One region of the Mesorhizobium sp. M7A.F.Ca.US.010.02.1.1 genome, then DNA from elsewhere that is predicted to be linked to it. Evidence: riboswitches for the same ligand, from Rfam matches in the RefSeq annotation. Region 1 holds a riboswitch; each other region holds the start of a gene.
The links. Region 1 has a riboswitch for cobalamin ahead of EOA19_RS03935 (aromatic ring-hydroxylating dioxygenase subunit alpha). Riboswitches for the same ligand answer to the same signal wherever they lie in the genome.

Region 1 (4,206 bases):
AAGCTGCCCGGCAATGTCGAGGTCAAGCGTGGTTCGACATTGCGGCTGAGCGCCAATGGCGAGGACCTGCATATCTTCGACGCTGACGGACGGTCGTTTGCCCTTCATGAGGCTGAAGCGAAGGCGGCCTGAGGCAGGACCGCGTTTTGGACGCAAAAAGAGCGGGGGGCTAGGCCCGCCGCTCTTTTGTTGAAGATCAGCTTCGGCTGTTAACGGCCGAAGAGATTCCGGTCGCTGCCCTGAGGGGCGGACTTCTCCACGTCGCCCGACGAATTGAGCAGCTTCTCGACGAGGCCACCGCTGTTGCGGACCGAGCTCGTATGCGCGCTGTCAACCGAAGTAACCGCAGGCTGATTGGCGCCATTGGAGCCAAAGTTGTCGCTGCCGGCGAACGCGCTGCCGGTGATGGCCAGTACGGCGGCGGCAGCAATAAGGATCTTGTTCATTTTAGTCTCCTGAATTCCGGATTTCGCCAGGACGGCAGACACAGCTGCCGTCGGTTGCGAAATTGGCTGTTAGCGACCGAAGAGGTTACGGTCGCTGCCCTGAGCGGGCGTCTGGGCAGCCGGTTCCGAGGTCTTGGTGGAAGCCGTGTACGACTGGTCCACAGCGGCGGCAGGCTGGTTGGAGCCGTTCGAACCGTAGTTGTCGCTGCCCGCGAAAGCGCTGCCCGAGATGGCCAGAACGGCGGCGGCAGCAATGAGGATCTTGTTCATCTTAAATACTCCTGAATGTCTGAATTTCGCCAGGGCGGCGGGCGAGCCCGCCGTCAACTGGGAATCGGCTGTTAGTTGTTGCCGAAGAGGTTGTGGTCAGCACCCTGGGCAGGCGCCTGAGCAGCCGGTTCCGACTTCTTGGTCGAAGCGGTGTACGAGCTGTCGACAGCAGTGGCTGCCGCGGCGTTCGAACCGTAGTGGTCGCTACCAGCGAAGGCGCTGCCGGAAATGGCCAAAAGGGCTGCGGCAGTGAGAATGATCTTTTTCATTTTTGTACTCCAGTATCGTCTTTTTCCGTCCGTCTAGCGGCGTGTCTTGGAAATGAAATCGCGTCGTTCGGACAGCCCCGATGTGGGAGGGCAACCCCGCCTTTTCCAATCACGAAGTTGTTCCGTGTGGACCATGAATCCACACCTTGAAATTGTGCCAAGGGAATCTACGGGTATATTTTTCTTCTTTATATCAGCATGTTAGATGTAACCGCTGGATGGATCACCGACTGTTTCAAGGCCCAGCGTTCACACCGTCCTGCACGCACCGTCAACAGAAACGAACCGTTCGGTTCGATTTTAGATCGAGCTAATAGTCACTTTTCGAAACCGTTAACCTTTTTTGACCCCGCCAAGGGGTCCGATTCGGGGATATCGCAGCCGGTAAAATGGCCATCCGGGAGGTGGATTTCAGCCCGCGACGGTCTGCGGGAACGTTCGCATGCTGTGTCGCGCCGCATGGATACGATGTCGTTTTCATGCCGACGGCGCGCCCGCGATCGTGGTTAGATCATACCATCTCAGGTGCCGCTTCGTGACGACGAGGCGGAGAATTGGGAAGCCGGTCAGAATCCGGCGCTGCCCCCGCAACGGTGGTGGAGTTCAAGTCGCAACGGGAGACCACTGGGCAACTGCCTGGGAAGGTGTCGCGATGGTCCGCAAGGACAACTCCAGAGCCCGGAAACCAGCCCGAGATTGTTAGACTCGACTGATCGCGGTGGGCGGTCAAGAGGTGGATAGCGCATGTCTGGCACCTAGCCGGCCTGCGTTTCAATCCTTCCTCCATCACCACCAGTTCAGTCCTTAGAAACGAGGACAGGACATGGATACCCGCAACGACATGCTGAGGCTCCTGAAGGGGCGCCGGCAAGGCTTTTCGCTGGAGCAGCCCTTCTACACCGATCCAGACTACTTCAAGCTCGACATGGAGCTGATCTGGTATCGCGACTGGCTGTTCATCGGCCATGATTGCGAACTGCCGAAGCCGGGCAGCTACATCACCGTGCAGATCGGCGACTACCCGGTCGTCCTTGTCCGCGACCAGCACGGCAAGATCAACGCCTTCCACAATTCCTGCCGCCATCGCGGCAGCCGCGTGTGCAACGCGGAAAAGGGTACGGCGGCAAAGCTCGTCTGTCCGTATCATCAATGGACCTATGAGCTGGACGGCCGCCTGCTGTTTGCCCGCCAGATGGCCGACGGTTTCGACAAGAGTGATTTCGGCCTGAAGCCGGTCGCCTGCGAGAGCGTCGGCGGCTACATCTTCATCTGTCTGGCCAAGGAGCCGGCGGATTTCGCGCCGATGCGGGCGATGATCGAACCCTATCTTTTGCCGCACCGGTTGCGTGAAGCAAAGATCGCCTTCGAGAGCACGATCGTCGAGAAGGGCAACTGGAAGCTGGTCTGGGAAAACAACCGCGAGTGCTATCACTGCGCCGCCAATCATCCTGAGCTGTGCAAGACCTTCCCCGAGGCTCCGACCGTGACCGGCGTCAACGGCGCCGACAGCGACCCTGAAATGGTCGCGCACTGGGCCAAATGCGAGGCATCAGGCCTGCCGAGCAAATTCCGCATCGATCCGGCAGGGCAGTACCGCGCCACCCGCGCGCCGCTGCTGCGCGATGCCGTCAGCTACACCATGACGGGAAAACGGGCGGTCCAGAAGAACCTGTCCGACAGCGTTTCAACCGACCGCATCGGCTCCTTGCTGCTTTATCATTATCCGACAACCTGGAACCATATCCTCGGCGACCATGCCGTCACCTTCCGCGTGCTGCCGATCAGTGCCACGGAAACCGCGGTGACGACAAAATGGCTCGTCCACAAGGATGCGGTCGAAGGCGTCGACTACGATCTCGCTGAGCTTACCCATGTCTGGACCGAGACCAACGACCAGGACCGTCGCATCGTCGAGGAAAACGCCTTTGGCATCTTGTCGCCGGCCTACGAACCAGGCCCCTATTCGGAGCTGCATGAGGGCGGCGTGATCCAGTTCGTCGAATGGTACGCGTCGTTCATCGGACCGCGCCTTGCCGAAGGCGACCGGCCGGCCCTGCGCAGCGTCGCCTAGCCCAGGGGACAAGAGGATGAATGCGATGACGGACCTTGGCCTCTATCGCCATCTCGACCAGATGACGCCCTGGAACGACAGGCTGCAGGTGCTGGAAGTGATCGGCGTCAGTGACGAAGCGCCTGACGTGAAGACCTTCACCTTCCGCTCCGACAACCAGACCTGGTTCCGCTACAAGCCGGGCCAATTCGTGACTCTGGAACTGCCGACATCGGACGGGCCGCTGATGCGCACCTATACGCTGTCCTCCTCGCCATCGCGGCCGTTCTCGATCGCGGTGACGGTGAAGGCGCAGGCGGGCAGCACCGGCACGCGCTGGATGTTCGACCATCTGACGCCGGGTTCGCACGTCAAGGCCTATGGGCCGACCGGCGACTTCTCGCTGCATAGCCACCCGGCGGCCAAATATCTGTTCATTTCGGCGGGCTCCGGCGTGACGCCGATGATGTCGATGCTGCGCTGGCTGAACGACTGCGCGCCATGGACAGATGTCGGCTTCGTCAACTGTGCGCGCCGCCCGGAAGAGATCATTTTCCGCAAGGAACTTGAGCTGCTCGGCAGCCGCATGCCCGGCCTGTCGCTCGGCTTCATGATCGAGGAGCGGTCGAGCCGCGAGGGCTGGTTCGGCCATATGGGCCGCATCGACGCGATCCGGCTGCCATTGCTGGCGCCCGATTTCCGTGAGCGCGAGATCTTCTGCTGGGGCCCCGATCCCTTCATGCGCGCCGTGCGCGGCATGCTGGACGCCGCCGGCTTCGACATGGCGAAATACCATCAGGAAAGCTTTGCGGCGCCCACCGTGGAGGAGATCCCGGCGCCGTTCTCGCCGCCGGCGGAAGACGGCGCCGCTGCTGCTGTCGAGGCCGTGACACCAATCCGGTTCTCGCTTTCCGATGTCGATGCCGAATGCGTCGCCGGCCAGACCGTGCTGCAGACGGCACGCGCCTCTGGGGTGCGGATTCCCGCCGCCTGCGAGTTCGGCCTGTGCGGCACCTGCAAGGTGAGGAAGGTCGCGGGCGACGTCGAGATGAGCCACAATGGCGGCATCCTCGATCACGAAATCGAGGACGGCTTTATCCTCGCCTGTTGCTCGAAGCCGCTTTCTGCGCTTGAAATCGAAGCGTGAGCGGCTGCGCTCGCCCCGAGCCTG
Region 2 (4,206 bases), on a different contig from region 1:
GCTTCCGCGCTGGAGGGCCAGAAAGGCTCGGGCGGCTGGTGGGGCTGGAGCCATGCCAAGCACGCCTTCGAATGGCTGTTCTGGGCCGGCCGCATCACCACGGCGCACCGTCGCGGGTTCGAGCGTTTTTATGACCTGCCCGAGCGCGTGCTGCCGCAGGCGGTCCTCGACCTGCCGGTGCCCACGCCCGAGGACGCGCACCGCGAATTGCTGCGCATTTCCGCCCGCGCCCACGGCGTGGGCACTTCAGGCGATTTGCGCGATTATTTCCGCCTGTCGCCGGCCGATATGAAAGGCCGATTGGAGGAACTGGTTGAAACGGGCGAGTTGCTGCCGGTGCGTGTCGAAGGCTGGGACAAGCCCGCCTATCTTCACAAAGACGCCCGCCTGCCGCGCAAAGTCGAGGCCCGCGCCCTGCTGGCGCCGTTCGATCCGGTCGTCTTCGAGCGGTCGCGCACCGAGCGGCTGTTCGATTTCCACTACCGCATCGAGATCTACACGCCGGCCGACAAGCGGCAATATGGCTATTATGTCCTGCCGTTCCTGCTCGGCGACAGGATCGTGGCACGCGTCGACCTCAAGGCCGACCGTCCGGCCAGCATACTGCGCGTCCATGCGGCCTATGCGGAGCCCGGTGCACCGCCTGAAACCGCTGCAGAGCTGTTCGAGGAATTGAAGCAGATGCAGGGCTGGCTCGGACTCGAACGCATCGAAGTGACGCCTGCCGGGGATTTGGGTCCGGCGCTGCTGAGCGTGATCAGCGACGGGCGCTCTTGACATCAGCCGTCGGCTGCAGCCGTTTGAGGGAGTTTTGTCGGCCTAGGTTCAATGATGGCATCGCAAGAGGTTCTCGACCTGATTCACGAAGCGTTGATTGCGCATGGGATCAGCGCCATCCGTGGACAGAACGATGTCAGGATTGAACTGGAAGACCTGCGCTTTGAAGCCCAAGTTTTCGACAAGGAGCCGTCAGGCTCGGGTCGCAGGCTTGTTCTCGAAATCTACGTCTTCTCACCGTTGCTAGGCACTCAGCCGGTCATCGAATCTTTTGTTGGACTGGGCGACACGCGTGAACAGGCGATTTTCCAAGCATTCGGAAAATTCCTGATCGGTGTATTTCATGTGCTGATCGAGGGCCTTGCGGAGCATGTTTGCGAGAACATGCAAGCCGAGATTGCATTCTGGCAACGGAATGATGCTGGCTGGAAGATCTACGGTGGACCTGTGATCACACAGGCTGCAGTGGAATGCACTCTCAACCGGACATATCCAGCGTTTTATGCCCGCTTGGAAAAACTGTTCACGGCTAAGGTTCGCCCTGGCAGTCATTTCATCCGGATATTCCTGGCGAGCTATGGCGGAGCACTGGTCGGCAACGAAATTCTCCTGGACAACGAAACTTGGCCGGAAGGTCAAGAGCTCCTCGTTGATCAGGACTGGCACCACGGCGACGGGTACCAGGCGCTGCGTCAGGTCATCCTTGCGTTGCCGGGAGATAACAATTGAGCCAACGTACACAGGCTAGCGGATAAACAATGGATATCAAAGCCAGGCTGACCCAAGAGGTGCAGGAGTGCCTCGATAGGATTTCGTCCTTTTCATGGGACGTACATGCGCAGGCAATCCGAAAACGCTACCCTGACCTGCTGGAGACACATTTGGCTTCAAAGTTGATGGCATTTACTTCGATGTGGGTGACGGCGCCGGATGGCTGGACCGGCAAGATGGAGATATCCTTCTGACGGCTTTCGTTACAGCTTTTCCTGATCCCAACAACGAAGATGGCATTCGCGAAGAGCGGTCAGTGGTAGTGAAGCGTCCCCGCCCCTGATTTCAGATTGCCCCTGCGTTGCGTTGACACCGCTGCCCGCAAAAGCCTAAATCCGGTTCAGATGGTCTCTTGCCCGCAACGGCAAGAGCTAAGAGGGAATGCGGTGCGGGGCAAAATCCCAAATCCGCGGCTGTCCCCGCAACTGTAAGCGAAGAGCCAAGGCCGAAAGCCACTGGGAATGGTCCCGGGAAGGCGGCTACCCAAGGCGATGACCCGCGAGCCAGGAGACCTGCCGTCTACGACTGTAGAATCCGATCGCCCGGCGGGTTTCCGGGCAAGGAGTTCGATCTTTGGACCACGACAGCAGTTTTTCGGCTGGCACAGCCGATATTTCGTCCGGCCATGATGATGCCTTGGCCGGCGTCACCGTCATCGTCTGCGCCTCCTGCCGCGACGAGACCGGCTCCGACGCTCATCCCCGCGCCGGCGAATTGCTGGCCGACGACACGCGCCGCGCCGCATCTGGCGAAGACATCCGCATCCGCAGCGTCGAATGCCTTGGCAATTGCAAGCGGCGGCTTAGCGCCGCCATCCTGCGCAACGGTTGCTGGAGCTATGTCTTCGGCGACCTGACCGCGACCAGCGGCGCCGACCTCGTCACCGGCGCCAAACTCTTCGCCACCTCGAAGGACGGCCTGATTCCGTGGCGTGGCCGTCCCGATAGCCTCAAGCGTGGCCTCGTTGCCCGCATCCCTCCCCTAGACCTGTTGAAGGACTGACCATGAGTGCTCCAGATTCGTCTGCCAATCTCTCCCGCGTTCCCTGCACCGTCGTCACCGGCTTCCTTGGCGCCGGCAAGACGACACTGGTCCGCCATCTCCTGGAAAACGCCGGCGGCAAGCGTATCGCCATCATCGTCAATGAATTCGGCGACATCGGCATCGATGGCGAGATCCTCAAGGGCTGCGGCATCGACACCTGCCCAGACGAAAACATCGTCGAACTGGCCAATGGCTGCATCTGCTGCACCGTCGCCGACGATTTTGTGCCGGCGCTCGACAAGATCCTCGCGCTGACGCCGAGGGTCGACCATATCCTGATCGAAACCTCGGGCCTGGCGCTGCCCAAGCCGCTGGTCCAGGCTTTCCAGTGGCCGAGCGTGAAGAGCCGCGTGACCGTCGATGGCGTCATCGCCGTGGTCGACGGGCCGGCATTGGCCGAAGGCCGCGTCGCCAATGACATGGACGCCTTGCAGGCGCAGCGTGCCCAGGACGAGACGCTTGATCACGACGACCCGGTCGAGGAGGTGTTCGAGGATCAGATCGCCTGCGCCGACCTGATCATCCTGTCGAAAAGCGACCTGATGGACGCCGCCGGCACCGCCCACGCCAACGCCATCATCAACGAACACTCCGCCCGCGCGGTGAAGATCGTGCCGACGTCGCATGGCAAGGTCGATCCCTCGGTGCTGCTCGGGCTCGGTCTGGCGGTCGAGGACGACATCGAGAACCGCAAGTCCCATCATGACGGCGCATTCGACCATGAGCATGACGACTTCGACACGTTCATCGTCGACATTGCCTCGATCGCCAACCCGGACGAACTGGCGAAACGCGTCGCCACCGTCGCCGAAGAAGAGAATGTGCTGCGCGTGAAGGGCTTCGTCGAGGTCGGCGGCAAGCCGATGCGGCTCTTGCTGCAGGCGGTCGGGCCGCGCGTCAACCATTACTATGACCGCGCCTGGACCGCCACGGACGACCGCCGTTCGCGCCTCGTCGTCATCGGCTTGAAGGGGCTGAACCGCCCGGCGATCGAGCGTATACTCGCCGGCTGATTTCGGACACGGGTTGCGATGCACATCCTCACCACGACATCCGCCTCGCTCGACGACCTCGCCGAGCCGGTCGATCTGCGGCAGACGCCGGCGGATATCGTGGCCCTGTCCTTCACCGACAGCGACCTCGCCGGACTGGCGGCAGCCTGGAAGGCCGATGCCGGCCGCCTGCCCTCGATGCGGCTGGCTGCCCTGCGTGACCTGCGCCATCCCATGTCCGTCGACCTCTGGGTCGACAGCGTCACCCGCCACGCCAAGGTCATCCTCGTGCGCCTCCTCGGCGGCTACGACTGGTGGCGCTACGGCTGCGACCAGCTTGCCTCGACCGCTCGCGCACACGGCATAAAGCTGGCGCTGCTGCCCGGCGAATGCCGCGACGAGGATCTGCGCCTGATCGAAGCCTCGACGCTGCCGCGCCAGGAGCTCGATGGCCTGCTCGACTATTTCCGCGAGGGCGGCCCGGCGAATATGAGCGCGCTGGTGCGGAGGCTGGCGCGACTGGCTGGATCGGATGCGGACGTAGCAGAGCCGGTTCCAGTGCCGAAAGCCGGGTTTTATGAGCCAGGACTTGGGGTCGTTGGTGATCCTTCACACCCCCCTC
Region 3 (4,206 bases), on a different contig from region 1:
TTGCGGCGGCCCGTCATGCCTTCGGCACAACAGGCTATGCGGAAGCCTCGATGGATGATTTCACCGCTTCGGCCGGGCTGACGCGCGGTGCGCTCTATCATCATTTCGGCGACAAGAAGGGGCTGTTGCAGGCGGTCATAGCCCAGATTGACGGCGAGATGGCGGCGCGCATCAATGAGGTCGCGTCGAGAGCGCCGACCCGTTGGCAACATTTCGTCGACGAATGCTCGACCTATATCGAGATGGCGCTGGAGCCGGAAATCCAGCGCATCATGTTCCGGGATGGCCCGGCCGTGCTGGGGGATCCAGCGCAATGGCCGAATTGCAGTGCGTGCATCGCTTCAATGACCGACCATCTGACCGCGCTGCAGGAGGAGGGGGTCGTTGTCTCCAGCCTCGACCCCGAGACGGCCTCGCGATTGATCAACGGAGCGAGCAGCCAGGCAGCGCAACGGATCGCCAATTCGAGCGACCCCGAAGCGACGTCGAAGAAGGTGGTGACGGCGTTCAAGCAACTGCTCGAAGGCCTGCTCAAGAAGCCGGACCCGCAGTCGAATTGAAGTTCCCACCGGAGCTTTCGTGCCCGGCAGCTGTTCCCGATAGGAATTTTTTCTTGACTCGGTGACCTCAGCTAAGGTATATATTCGTCCATGGTGCTGATTTGCGCCAGTGACCCGCCGCACAGGCGGGTTTTTCGTTTGATGCTCCGTCAGCCGCGCGCCGGCGAAAGGCTCCGAAAGAAAACCGTCAGCCCGAATTCGTTGCCCTTCGGCGTCAAGGGCCGGCAATTGACAATCGCCGGGTTGAGCCCATCCTCTTCCACCATCTCTGAGGCGGAGATTCGGGGCACATGTGGGATTTCGAGATCGGCCGGTCGGTGTCCATCATGATGCGGACCTGGCCGTTCATCGTCTTTCGCATGATCGTCTATTTCGGCATCACACTGGCCTACATCATGGCGACCGGCACCGGTGCCTCGGTCGGCTATGGCGTCGGCCATATCTCCACCGATCCCGACGGGCCCATGTCCTTTGCCCTGTGGGGCGGCGTGGTCGGGTTTGGCATCGTCTCGATCGCGGTCTACTGGATCCGCGAATACATCCTCTACATCGTCAAGGCCGGCCACATCGCCGTCATGGTTCATCTGATCGACGGCCGCGACATTCCCGGCGGTCAGGACCAGATCGCCTACGCCAGGGATATCGTGACCCAGCGTTTTGCCGAGGCCAACACCCTTTTCGTCGTCGACCAACTCGTCAAGGGTGCCATCCGCGCCATCACCAGCCTGCTCGGCGGTATCGCCGCCTTCCTGCCGATACCGGGCCTGAGCGGCCTGGTCTCCTTCATCAACACCGTGATCCGCCTGTCGCTGACCTATGTGGACGAGATCATCCTCGGCTACAACATCCGCATCAATTCAGCCTCGCCGTTCGAGACGGCGCGCCAAGGCGTCGTGCTGTATGCCCAGAACGGCAAGGTCATGGTCAAGAACGCCGTCTGGCTGGCGGTCATCATGTGGGGCGTGTCATTCATCATCTTTCTGATGATGCTGGCGCCTGCTGGCGCAATTCTGTTCCTGATGCCTGGTCAGCTCGCCGGCTGGGCTTTTGTGCTCGCCATCGTCTTCGCCTGGGCATTCAAGGCGGCGTTCATTGAACCCTTCGCCATCGCCTGCTTGATGCAGGTCTATTTCAAGACCATTGCGGGCCAGGTGCCGGATCCCGCCTGGGACGCCCGGCTGGCCGAGGCGTCGTCGAAGTTCAGAGAGCTCAAGGACAAGGCGCTGGCCTCCTTCGGCGGTTCGCGCTGGGGTACGGCCGGCGCCACACCCTGATCCGCTGGGCGGGTGATGTCTGGTGAGGCAGAAACGGTGTTGAGGCGCGCCACGGTGGATTTGAGCTGTGTCTCGCCTTGCCCGGAAAAGGTCTCGCTCATGATCAGCTCCGGCAGCGGCAGCCGCCGTCCCCAGCCATGCGTTTCAAGGTCCGGTTTGGGAGCGAACTCGGAAACACGGCCGACGCAGAGATAGGCGATCGGCGTTACGTGGTCCGGAATGGCCAACAGCCGCTTCAGCGCCTCAGCCTCGATGATGCTCACCCAGCCGACGCCAACGCCCTCGGCACGCGCGGCCAGCCAGAAATTCTGCACCGCGCAGACGGTGCTGTAGAGATCCATCTCCGGATTGTGCCAGCGTCCCAGCGGCGAACCCTTCGAGCGCTGCCGGTCGCAGGTGATGCAGATGTTGAGCGCGCTCTCGCAGATGCCTTCCAGCTTGAGCTTGCGGTACAGCGCCTGTTTTTCCGCCTCGATCGCCGGCAGTTCCTGTTCTCGCGCGGCCAGGAACAGGTCGCGCACCTCCGCCCGTCGTTTGACATCGCGAATGACAATGAAATTCCATGGCTGCATGAAGCCGACCGATGGCGCGTGATGGGCGGCAAGCAGCAGCCGTGCCAGCACGTCGTCATCGATCGCGGTGGGCAGGAAATGGCTGCGCACGTCACGCCGCGTGAACATGGCGCGGTAGACCGCATCGCGCGCATTCTGGTCAAATCCATCGTCAATGGCAGCGGTCATGTGTTCCGGCATCGCTTGTCCCCTTGCGATTGCAGATTCAAAACTGACAGAGCGTACTTTGTGCGTCCAAGTAGACGCACGTCGCTCTGATGCCATCCGCCTGACCACGCGGATGACAATGCCTGCCAGGCCGGTCTTCTGGCTCGGGATCAACCCGCGTCCGGTGCCTTCCCGTCATCGACAGTGGCATTTACCGGCGCGGTCCCCCTCACAGCGTTGGGCACGCCACGGAATTCAACCGTGTTCCCGATTCTCCCGCTTGCGGCGGGCACCAGGCAGTACCAGGGACCTTACGCCGAAGCGCCCGCGGGGCCAATGCCTGCGGCGACGCGAATGGACGCAGTCGCGATTTTCCCCAGTCATCGGCCGCCCGTGCATGGCCTTTGTCGATCCGGGTCACTAGATTAGGACGATGACCACCCGTCTCTACACCCATCCGATCTTCCTCGAGCATCTCACGCCGCCCGGACATCCCGAGCGGCCCGACCGCTTACGCGCCATCGAGCGCGTGCTCGACGACGAAGCCTTTGCCGGGCTCGATCGTATTCAGGCGCCGGAAGGCGACGAGGCCACCATCCTCTACGCGCATCCCGCCGATTTCGTCGCCCGCGTGCGCGCCGCCATCCCCGACGAGGGGATTGCCCGCATCGATGCCGACACCACTGCCAGCCCGAAGAGCTGGCAAGCGGCGATCACCGCGATCGGCGCCGCCAACGCCGCCGTCGATGATGTCTTTTCGGGCCGCGCCGACAACGTCTTCGTCGCCGCCCGGCCGCCCGGCCATCATGCCGAAAAGACCACGGCGATGGGCTTTTGCCTGTTCAACACGGCGGCGATCGCGGCGCGTTATGCGCAGAAGAAACACGGTGTCGAGCGCGTTGCCGTCGTCGACTGGGACGTGCATCACGGCAATGGCACGCAGGATATTTTCTGGGACGATCCGTCGGTGCTCTATTGCTCGACACACCAGATGCCGCTTTATCCCGGCACCGGAGCGAAGACCGAAACGGGCGCCGGCAACATCGTCAACGCACCGCTGGCGCCGCAGACCGGCAGCGAAGTGTTTCGCGATGCCTTCCTGTCGCGCGTCCTGCCCGCGCTCGACAATTTCGCGCCCGACCTGATCATCATTTCGGCGGGGTTCGACGCGCACCACCGCGATCCGCTGGCCGAGATCAATCTGACCGAGGATGATTTCGACTGGGCGACCGGCCAGCTGATGCAGCGCGCGGCACGCCACAGCGGCAACCGGCTCGTCAGCCTGCTCGAGGGCGGCTACGATCTGCAGGGATTGGCATTTTCGGTCGCCGCCCATGTCGGGCGACTGATGAAAGGATGAATGATGGCCGATGAGACCAACGAAGACGTCAAGGCGATGAGCTTCGAGCAGGCACTCGATGCGCTGGAGAAGATCGTCGATGATCTGGAGCGTGGCGACGTGCCGCTCGACCAGTCGATCAAGATCTATGAGCGTGGTGAGGCGCTGAAGGCGCATTGCGACCGGCTGCTGAAGGCCGCCGAGGACAAGGTCGAGAAGATCAGGCTGTCGCGCGACGGCAAGCCGGTTGGAACGGAGCCACTCGACGCGGATTGAGGCTCGGTCCGAACGATGGCCTCGCCTCACCGGTTTTT
Region 4 (4,206 bases), on a different contig from region 1:
CCTTTCACCCGCCGATCAGCGAGGCGGTGCTGAAGGCGTTCCCGGATGCCGATCTGCTGTATGGCAAGCCGATGCCGATCGGTGCGGCAAGGGCTGCGCTGGTGAAGGGTAATGTTGACTGGTCGCGTGTCTGCTGGCTGATCGACAGCGAGGAGAGACTGGCGGAATATGGCGCCCTCGCTGGCGAACTCGGCATCGGCCTGCGCATCGCTTTCGAGATCGATGTCGGGCTGCATCGCGGCGGGTTCGCCAATCCTGAGGCCTTGTCGAAGGCGTTGAGCGCGTTGCCGGCCCGGCTGCATTGCGAAGGCGTCATGGCCTACGAGGCGCATGCGCCGCTCATTCCCGGCCTTTTCGGCGGACCGGCAAAGGCATTGGCCAAGGCGTCGGCGCAGGCCTCGGCGTTCGTCGCCTGTCTCGGCGCCGACCAGCGCCGTATCCTGAACATCGGCGGCAGCAAGACCGCGCTGCTTCATCATGGCGGCATGGCCAACGAGGTCTCGATGGGCTCGGCCTTCGTGCTGCCCAGTGATTTCGATACGCCAGGCCTCGACGGCTTCCAGCCGGCGGCCTTCATCGCCACGCCGATCTTGAAAATGGTCGAGCCGATGCTGCCTGGCCCGCCGGCCGTCACCCGCCTGCTGCAGGCGCTCGGCCGCTTCCCGCGCAAGGGCTGCTATCTCTATGGCGGCAAGTGGATGGCCGAGCCCGTCTTCCCCGAAGGCATGAAGGCGAATGGGCTGCTCGGCCTGTCCTCCAACCAGCAATTCATGGGCTTGCCCGCCGACGCGACCGTAAAACCCGGCGACTACGCGTTTCTAAGGCCGACGCAGAGCGAAGCCGTGCTGCAGCAGTTCGGGTCGATCGCGGTGTTTTCCGGCGGCGGGATAGTCGATCGCTGGCCGGCGCTGCCGATGGCCTGACCGACTACGCCTTCACCGGTATCCAGATCTCCAGCCCGCCATTGCCGCTGCGTGGGTCGAACTCAGGGCCGTAGCGTTCGAATTCCGGCGCATCCGATATCTCGTGGCCGGAAGCCGGCAGCCATTTGTTCCAGATCGTATTGACCGTGCGGCGGATGGTCGAGATGTGTTCGCGGTGGGCAAAGACCGCATATTTCTGCGCCGGCACCCGCACCCGGCTGAATTCCCTCGGCAGGTCGGAAAAATCAGACACTTCGACGCCGGCGATGTAGTCGAAATTGCCGGCATCGTCGCCGTTGACGCAGACGCCATAGTCGACATCGCCGGTCTCGCCCGGAATGTTGCCGATATAGGGGCCGAAGCGCTGCCATTGCATCGGAATGGCGGCGCTGGTTTCGCAGCTGTAGCGTTCGCCGAGGCCGGCGATCAGGAACGGCCGGCTGGTCTCGAAACGCGGTGGTTCGAGATTGGTGAGGAAGGACTGGTCCATCAGGATCGGCTCCACGAGGTCGAGCTTGTCGAGTGTGCCTTGCGCGCGCACCAGTTCCGGCGTGGTGCCGAACTGATCGCGGAAGGCACGGGTGAACGCCTCATGCGAGTTGTAGCCGGCGTCGAGCGCGACGGAGAGAATGTCGGGCGCCCCGCCGGCCAGCTTGCGCGCCGCCTCGGTGAGCCGGCGTGAGCGCATGTAGCCCATCACCGAGCGGCCCGTGGCAGCGCCGAAAGCCCGCGTCACATGAAAACGCGACACGCCGCTGCTTTGCGCGATATCGTCAAGCGAGATCGCCTCCGGCAGATGACTTTCAACGAACCACAGCGCTTTCTCGGTCGGGTTCATTTTGCTCCTCGCATTGGCCAGATCATCCTGCCGTTTCCTGGCGCGGCCAGTTTGATCGAAATTGCGCATCCCGCGCAATCGAACCGATCCCGTCACAGTCGCACACCGATATGGCACAGCGGTCGAGCGCCCCTTGCCGCCGACGAGCCAAATTCGGCAGGCTTCGCTTGACAGCGCCAGGCGGCATCCTCTAAATGCGTAATGTTATTACATATCGAGAGCGTGAAATGCATGTTTCCCCTAGCCGGTCCACCACTCCGTCCGAGAAATCCATTGCGAAGCGATTGGGGGAAATCTACGCTGAAGCGGTGATGGTCCCCGAGTCGAAAGGCGAGGGGTGAAAAGGGAACACGGTGAGATCCCCAGGGGTCGAGGCCGTGGCTGCCCCCGCAACTGTAAGCGGCGAGCAAAATCCGTGAATGCCACTGGCCGGCAAGGCTGGGAAGGCAGGATGGCGCAACGACCCGCGAGCCAGGAGACCTGCCATCACTGAGTTGACCGGACGGGGTGTGCCGGGAGGAAACGCGAATCCCGGTCTTGTCGGCCGCTTCGCCAGCTTCCTTCCGTCGCCAGTTTTGGAAAGTGACGGAAAGTTGGACGGCTCTATCGATCATCGCATCATCGTGTGCACGCTTTGCCATCCCGGCAATCTGGCGGGCAGCCGATGACCGTAGCGCTTCTCGAAGCACATGACCTCTGCGCCATGGCCAATGGGCGGGATCTGGTCCAGGCGGTCAGCTTCTCGGTGGCCGCTGGCGATCGCCTAGCCATCATCGGTCCCAACGGCGCGGGCAAGACGACGCTGCTGCGCATGCTGTCGGGCATGCTGCGGCCGAGCTCCGGCGAGGTGAACCTCGGCGGGCGCCGGCTGGGCGGGATTTCCGCCGCCGAGCGGGCGCTGCATATCGCCGTTGTCGGCCAGACCGACCAGCCCGATCCGCGGCTGGCGGTGATCGACTATATCGAGCTGGGCCGGGTCCCGCACGCTCGGCTACGGCGCAGGAGCGAGGAGCGTGACATTGTCGTCGATGCGCTGCGCCGGACCGGCCTGCTGCCGCTGCTTGGCCGCACCATCGGCTCGCTGTCGGGCGGCGAGCGCCAGCGCGCCCAACTGGCCCGCGCCATCGCCCAGCAGCCAAAGATCCTGTTCCTCGACGAGCCGACCAACCATCTCGACCCGCGCGCCCGCGGCGAACTGCTCGACCTCGTGGCAGGTTTCGAGATGACGGTGATCGCGGTGCTGCACGATCTGGCGCTGGTGGCACCGTTCGCCACCAGGGTGGCGGTGATGAACCATGCCCGTCTGCAAGCGCTCGCCGCACCGCGCGAAGCGCTGACCCAAAAGCTGATTCGCGAAATTTTCGGCATCGATGTGCTGCGTCTGCGCCATCCGACCGAAGACCGCGAACTGACGGTGTTCGATGTTCCGAACCGTGCCGCGCCGCCATCCTGATTGAAGCCGTCCCATATCGATCATCCCGTCCACAGGAGCAAACCCTTGAAACGCCTTGCTTTTTCGCTTGCCTTCTCGCTGCTGGCCTCGACAGCCCTGGCCTTCCCGGTAACTGTCGACAGCTGCGGCAAGCCGCTGACCTTCGATGCGCCACCGAAGCGCGCCGTCATCCAGGATCTCAACATGGCCGAGATGGCTTTCGCGCTGAAACTGCAGCCGTCGATCGTCGGCCTGACCGGCATCACAGGATGGTACAAGGTGGGTCCCGAATTCGAGGCCGAGCAGGGTTCGATCCCGGAACTGGCGCCGAAATATCCGACGCTCGAAAACCTCGTCGCGGTCGAGCCCGATTTTTTCTTCGCCGGCTGGTATTATGGCATGAAGCCGGGTGGTGAAGTGACGCCCGACACGCTTGCTCCGCACGGCATCAAGACGCTGGTGCTGACGGAAAGCTGCGTCCATCTCGACAAGAGCCGCCCCGCCGCCTCGATGGACCTACTCTATGGCGACGTCGAGAAACTGGGCAAGATCTTCGGCAAGGAGGCCGAAGCTGAGAAGCTTGTCTCCGGCTGGAAGACGCGGCTCGCCGACATCACCGCCAAGGTCGGCGACGCCAAGGGAACGCGGGTCTTCCTCTATGATTCCGGCGAGGACAAGCCGTTCACCGCAGGCAAATTCGCCATCCCCAGCGCCATGATATCAGCCGCTGGCGGCGACAACATTATGGCCGACATGGACACCAGTTGGGGCAATACGGACTGGGAAACGGTGGCGTCGCGCAATCCGCAATTCCTCATCCTGCTCGATTACCAGGATGGCGGTGGCTACAGGAAACTGCTCGATTTCCTGAAGGCGCATCCGGCGATGAAGGAGACGGACGCGGTCAAGAACGAGCGCTTCGTCGCCCTGCGCTATGCCGAACTGACGCCGGGCCCGGCCAACATCGAAGCGATCGACAAGATCGCCAAGGCCATGCATCCGGAAGCGTTTTG

Region 2: linked by a shared signal. The riboswitch ahead of EOA19_RS18515 (DUF1636 family protein) and the one ahead of EOA19_RS03935 (aromatic ring-hydroxylating dioxygenase subunit alpha) in region 1 are both predicted to bind cobalamin.
Region 3: linked by a shared signal. The riboswitch ahead of bluB (5,6-dimethylbenzimidazole synthase) and the one ahead of EOA19_RS03935 (aromatic ring-hydroxylating dioxygenase subunit alpha) in region 1 are both predicted to bind cobalamin.
Region 4: linked by a shared signal. The riboswitch ahead of EOA19_RS22195 (ABC transporter ATP-binding protein) and the one ahead of EOA19_RS03935 (aromatic ring-hydroxylating dioxygenase subunit alpha) in region 1 are both predicted to bind cobalamin.

The regions. Positions count from the first base shown of each region.
Region 1 is NZ_RZRV01000003.1:88,728-92,933, reverse strand. Features, by position in the region: gene ugpC (sn-glycerol-3-phosphate ABC transporter ATP-binding protein UgpC) at 1-132, shown strand, start outside; gene EOA19_RS03950 (DUF680 domain-containing protein) at 210-446, opposite strand; gene EOA19_RS03945 (DUF680 domain-containing protein) at 516-716, opposite strand; gene EOA19_RS03940 (DUF680 domain-containing protein) at 788-985, opposite strand; cobalamin riboswitch at 1,492-1,694, shown strand; gene EOA19_RS03935 (aromatic ring-hydroxylating dioxygenase subunit alpha) at 1,809-3,056, shown strand; gene EOA19_RS03930 (hybrid-cluster NAD(P)-dependent oxidoreductase) at 3,082-4,182, shown strand.
Region 2 is NZ_RZRV01000016.1:93,420-97,625, forward strand. Features, by position in the region: gene EOA19_RS18500 (winged helix-turn-helix domain-containing protein) at 1-777, shown strand, start outside; gene EOA19_RS18505 (DUF6348 family protein) at 829-1,506, shown strand; gene EOA19_RS18510 (hypothetical protein) at 1,536-1,742, shown strand; cobalamin riboswitch at 1,877-2,083, shown strand; gene EOA19_RS18515 (DUF1636 family protein) at 2,122-2,550, shown strand; gene cobW (cobalamin biosynthesis protein CobW) at 2,553-3,605, shown strand; gene EOA19_RS18525 (cobaltochelatase subunit CobN) at 3,624-4,206, shown strand, end outside.
Region 3 is NZ_RZRV01000001.1:330,280-334,485, forward strand. Features, by position in the region: gene EOA19_RS01580 (TetR/AcrR family transcriptional regulator) at 1-560, shown strand, start outside; gene EOA19_RS01585 (hypothetical protein) at 851-1,834, shown strand; partial or broken gene bluB (5,6-dimethylbenzimidazole synthase) at 1,957-2,670, opposite strand; cobalamin riboswitch at 2,685-2,865, opposite strand; gene EOA19_RS01595 (histone deacetylase family protein) at 2,987-3,913, shown strand; gene EOA19_RS01600 (exodeoxyribonuclease VII small subunit) at 3,917-4,168, shown strand.
Region 4 is NZ_RZRV01000023.1:51,235-55,440, reverse strand. Features, by position in the region: gene EOA19_RS22205 (DSD1 family PLP-dependent enzyme) at 1-923, shown strand, start outside; gene EOA19_RS22200 (AraC family transcriptional regulator) at 928-1,761, opposite strand; cobalamin riboswitch at 2,057-2,264, shown strand; gene EOA19_RS22195 (ABC transporter ATP-binding protein) at 2,426-3,214, shown strand; gene EOA19_RS22190 (ABC transporter substrate-binding protein) at 3,260-4,206, shown strand, end outside.